2 regions of the Bacillus sp. ISL-75 genome follow, and region 2 is predicted to be linked to the other one. Evidence: a T-box and tRNA genes for the amino acid it is inferred to sense, from the RefSeq annotation. Region 2 holds a T-box; the other holds one or more tRNA genes.
What was found. The T-box of region 2 lies ahead of thrS (threonine--tRNA ligase). A T-box ahead of a tRNA ligase gene usually reads a tRNA of that ligase, here a tRNA-Thr.
Positions count from the first base shown of each region.

Region 1: it has a tRNA-Thr gene. The T-box ahead of thrS (threonine--tRNA ligase) is inferred to sense a tRNA for this amino acid. The anticodon was not compared.

Region 1 covers NZ_JAGGQX010000044.1:91-2,455, forward strand. Annotated here, with positions in the region: rRNA gene rrf (5S ribosomal RNA) at 1-110, shown strand, start outside; tRNA gene J7E63_RS17945 (tRNA-Asn) at 266-340, shown strand; tRNA gene J7E63_RS17950 (tRNA-Ser) at 345-436, shown strand; tRNA gene J7E63_RS17955 (tRNA-Glu) at 456-530, shown strand; tRNA gene J7E63_RS17960 (tRNA-Val) at 540-615, shown strand; tRNA gene J7E63_RS17965 (tRNA-Met) at 656-729, shown strand; tRNA gene J7E63_RS17970 (tRNA-Asp) at 732-808, shown strand; tRNA gene J7E63_RS17975 (tRNA-Phe) at 831-906, shown strand; tRNA gene J7E63_RS17980 (tRNA-Thr) at 1,075-1,150, shown strand; tRNA gene J7E63_RS17985 (tRNA-Tyr) at 1,177-1,261, shown strand; tRNA gene J7E63_RS17990 (tRNA-Trp) at 1,267-1,340, shown strand; tRNA gene J7E63_RS17995 (tRNA-His) at 1,352-1,427, shown strand; tRNA gene J7E63_RS18000 (tRNA-Gln) at 1,446-1,520, shown strand; tRNA gene J7E63_RS18005 (tRNA-Gly) at 1,525-1,599, shown strand; tRNA gene J7E63_RS18010 (tRNA-Cys) at 1,609-1,682, shown strand; tRNA gene J7E63_RS18015 (tRNA-Leu) at 1,727-1,812, shown strand; tRNA gene J7E63_RS18020 (tRNA-Leu) at 1,840-1,921, shown strand.
Region 2 covers NZ_JAGGQX010000099.1:408-2,772, forward strand. Annotated here, with positions in the region: gene thrS (threonine--tRNA ligase) at 1-999, opposite strand, end outside; T-box leader at 1,053-1,284, opposite strand; T-box leader at 1,324-1,555, opposite strand; T-box leader at 1,597-1,830, opposite strand; gene J7E63_RS29065 (DUF3231 family protein) at 2,246-2,365, opposite strand, start outside.

The DNA.
Region 1 (2,365 bases), on a different contig from region 2:
ATTATGGCGAGAAGGTCACACCCGTTCCCATACCGAACACGGAAGTTAAGCTTCTCAGCGCCGATGGTAGTTGGGACACGCGTCCCTGTGAGAGTAGGACGTTGCCAGGCTGTAATACTATTATTCCGCAGTAGCTCAGTGGTAGAGACGAGCAAAGCTTCATGAATATGCTGCGAGTTGTACACGCCGAGTCGCTTCTTGCGTTACTTACTGAGGCGGGGACATGGTTGTAACATAGCTAGAATTAGGTAACAATTTTAATTATTCCGCAGTAGCTCAGTGGTAGAGCTATCGGCTGTTAACCGATCGGTCGTAGGTTCGAGTCCTACCTGCGGAGCCATTATGGAGAGCTGTCCGAGTGGCCGAAGGAGCACGATTGGAAATCGTGTAGGCGGGTAACCCTGTCTCAAGGGTTCAAATCCCTTGCTCTCCGCCATAATTTCTTTAAAAGATATGGCCCCTTGGTCAAGCGGTTAAGACACCTCCCTTTCACGGAGGTAACACGGGTTCGAGTCCCGTAGGGGTCACCATTGATTTGTGGAGGATTAGCTCAGCTGGGAGAGCATCTGCCTTACAAGCAGAGGGTCGGCGGTTCGAGCCCGTCATCCTCCACCATATTTTCAAATTAGATTATTATTATTATTATTATTATTGTCGCGGGGGGGAGCAGTCCGGTAGCTCGTCGGGCTCATAACCCGAAGGTCGCAGGTTCAAATCCTGTCCCCGCAATTGGTCTGGTAGTTCAGTTGGTTAGAATGCCTGCCTGTCACGCAGGAGGTCGCGGGTTCGAGTCCCGTCCAGACCGCCATTTTCATTTGGCAAACTATTATGGCTCAGTAGCTCAGTCGGTAGAGCAAAGGACTGAAAATCCTTGTGTCGGCGGTTCGATTCCGTCCTGAGCCACCATTTATATTAAAAACTTGCCGGGTAGCTCAATTGGTAGAGCACGACCGAATATGCTTCCTGAATTATCTTCAGCATACTGACCGAGTTGCTGCTTGTATAAACTTCCTGAGGTCAGGATGACGATAACTAGGACAGCGTGGATAAATCAAATAATATACCAAACTTTACGCCGGGGTAGCTCAATTGGTAGAGCAACTGACTTGTAATCAGTAGGTTGGGGGTTCAAGTCCTCTCGCCGGCACCAGAAATTACTCAGTGAATATAATATGTGGAGGGGTAGCGAAGTGGCTAAACGCGGCGGACTGTAAATCCGCTCCCTCCGGGTTCGGCGGTTCGAATCCGTCCCCCTCCACCATTTATAGGGGTATAGTTTAAAGGTAGAACGAAGGTCTCCAAAACCTTTGGTGTGGGTTCAATTCCTACTACCCCTGCCAATTATATTGTGGCGATTGTGGCGAAGTGGTTAACGCACCTGATTGTGGTTCAGGCATTCGTGGGTTCGATTCCCATCAGTCGCCCCATAATATTAATTAAAACATTGGGCTATAGCCAAGCGGTAAGGCATCGCACTTTGACTGCGACATGCGTTGGTTCAAATCCAGCTAGCCCAGCCAATTTGCGGAAGTAGTTCAGTGGTAGAACATCACCTTGCCAAGGTGGGGGTCGCGGGTTCGAATCCCGTCTTCCGCTCCAAATGTATATGGCGGCATAGCCAAGTGGTAAGGCAGAGGTCTGCAAAACCTTTACCACCGGTTCGAATCCGGTTGCCGCCTCCATAAAACATTTGCTAGGTATGGATTAAAACAGGTAATTAGATTTTGCCGGGGTGGCGGAACTGGCAGACGCACAGGACTTAAAATCCTGCGGTAGGTGACTACCGTACCGGTTCGATTCCGGTCCTCGGCATTGCTTTATCAAAACAATTTTATACGCGCCGGTGTGGCGGAATTGGCAGACGCGCACGACTCAAAATCGTGTTCCGTGAGGAGTATCGGTTCGACCCCGATCACCGGTATCAATTTGTTTTAATAAGAAAGTTGCTCATAAAAATATGAGCAACTTTTTTTTGACTAAATTTTATTTTGTTCTTTTCTAAAAGATTGTTGCTCATAAAATTCGCCCATAAAAACACTAGAATCGCCCATAAAAGTTCGAAATTCGCACATTAAAAACCAAGATTCGCTCATAAAACTCAAAAATTCGCCCATTGAATAGTAAATCGTTAAATCAATCAAAAAATTCCAGATAATTAAGTGTAATTTTACACAAAATATCAATTTTAATGAGCATCTCCTTTATAATTACATCATTATTGACGAAAACACACTAATGGTATAATCCATAATCTCCATAATCTTTTATGAAGACTGTCAAACTAAAATTCTTGTTTCTTTCCCAAAATAATGCACCACTCTTAAATAAATTCGACAAAATTTGCATTTTTCCCTTGACGATACTA
Region 2 (2,365 bases):
TCCTGCTGATTCCAATTGGGATTTCACTTCATTTGCAAAAACTGCGTGTGAATCAGAAATAGGTATTATTTTTGCTTGAACAGGTGCCAGCCAAAGTGGAAACTCCCCAGCAAAATGTTCAATTAAAATTGCCATAAAACGCTCTACGGAACCATAGATGGCTCTATGAATCAAAACGGGAAGATGAAGTTTATTATCTTCACCTACATAAGCACAATTAAACTTTTGAGGCATTTGAAAATCCAATTGGACTGTACCACATTGCCAGCTTCTTCCAAGTGAATCTAAAATATGAAAATCTATTTTCGGACCATAAAATGCCCCATCACCAGGATTAATCTGGTAATTAACTCCTTTACTCTTCAAAACAGATTCCAACGCTAATTCAGCTTTACCCCAGATTTCTTCGGAACCCATGTACTCTTCTGGTCTCGTAGAAAGCTCTACTTTATATTCAAAACCAAAGTGGGAGTAAAACTCATCTACTAACTCAAGAACTTTATCAATTTCGGACTCAATCTGGTCAACTCGAACAAATAAATGTGCATCGTCTTGAGTAAAGGAACGCACTCTTAAAAGTCCATTTAAAGAACCCGAAAGTTCATGTCTGTGAACTAATCCAAGTTCTGCAAAACGGATAGGTAATTCTCGATAGCTTCTTCGTTTGCTGTTGAAAATTAATATAGCACCAGGACAGTTCATTGGCTTAATGGCATAATTTTGTTCATCCACATTGGAAAAATACATATTTTCATGATAATGATCCCAATGACCTGATTGTTCCCAAAGTTCCTGTTTCAACATAATGGGTGTTTTAATTTCTTGATAGCCTGCCTTTTTGTGTTTCTTTCTCCATAAATTTTCAAGTTCATTCCGAATCACCAATCCATTTGGTAAGAAAAAAGGCATTCCTGGAGCCTCATCCATTGAAGTGAACAGTTCTAACTCTTGACCTAGCTTTCGATGATTTCTTTTTTCTGCTTCCAGTTGATTAGACATTTTTATTCCTCCTGATTTTAAGTTGTATTAAAAAAGACCACACTCATCCCAATAATAGGGACGAGTGTGGTCGTGATTCCACCCTGATTCCATAAAACACAATTAAGAATGCTTTATGCTCAAAAAGATAACGGATTTACCGATTATAGATACTTTGAATGATACATTTCCCTATAATAGCTCCAAGGTGGTAAATCATTCACTTTTCTTCAGGGCTTCCAGCCAATGACCCTGTTCTCTGATAAGAAAACGAAGAATGATTCATGTCCTTTTCAACTCCTAACTATTTAATTTTGTATAAAAAAAGACCACACTCAACCCAATAATAGGGACGAGTGTGGTCGTGATTCCACCCTGATTCCATAAAACACAATTAAGAATGCTTTATGCTCAAAAAAGATAACGGATTTACCGATTATAGATACTTTGAATATACATTTCCCTATAATAGCTCCAAGGTGGTAAATCATTCACTTTTCTTCAGGGCTTCCAGCCAATGACCCTGTTCTCTGATAAGAAAACGAAGAATGATTCATGTCCTTTTCAACGCCTAACTATTTAATTTTGTATAAAAAAAAAGACCACACTCATCCCAATAATAGGGACGAGTGTGGTCGTGATTCCACCCTGATTCCATAAAACACAATTAAGAATGCTTTATGCTCAAAAAAGATAACGGATTTACCGATTATAGATACTTTGAATGATACATTTCCCTATAATAGCTCCAAGGTGGTAAATCATTCGTTTTTCTTCAGGGCTTTCAGCCAATGACCCTGTTCTCTATCAAGAAAATGTACCAATGATTCATGTCCTTATCATAGCCTAATTAGATTTGTGATTTATTCTTGTTGAAAACTATAATACACATATTTAAAAATGTCAAGTATTGTATTACAAGATACAATGACCGAATATAAATTCTAATAACTAGGGTATCAGTTGAATTAGAATTATACCAGGTAGGAATTTGTGTGAGAAGTGTTGAATGTCTTGTGAATAGTTTCACTTAAACTACCGGGTGCGATTGTTCAATAAGAGCAATCGCTTTCCTCGTTCCGCTAACGTGGCAGGTTTGTGAAATAAAGTTTTATAAAAGTATCTGGATAAGTGGGTAAAAAAGCACACACCATAAATAAGTAATCAATACCGACCAGTATTCCAGTGACAGTAACTAGACTAAATTGTCGTATCCCTAAATAAGAAAAGGCGACACTCTTATTGAAATATCAGCCATAAACTTTAATTATTCGGTGTCTTTTGTTTGGGATAGTTTTTGTTTATCGGTAGTTCCAGGTGGTTGTTCTAGCCATTTGTTATCAATCATGATGTTAACTCCGTCCTTAGCATACTGAGCGACTTCTAG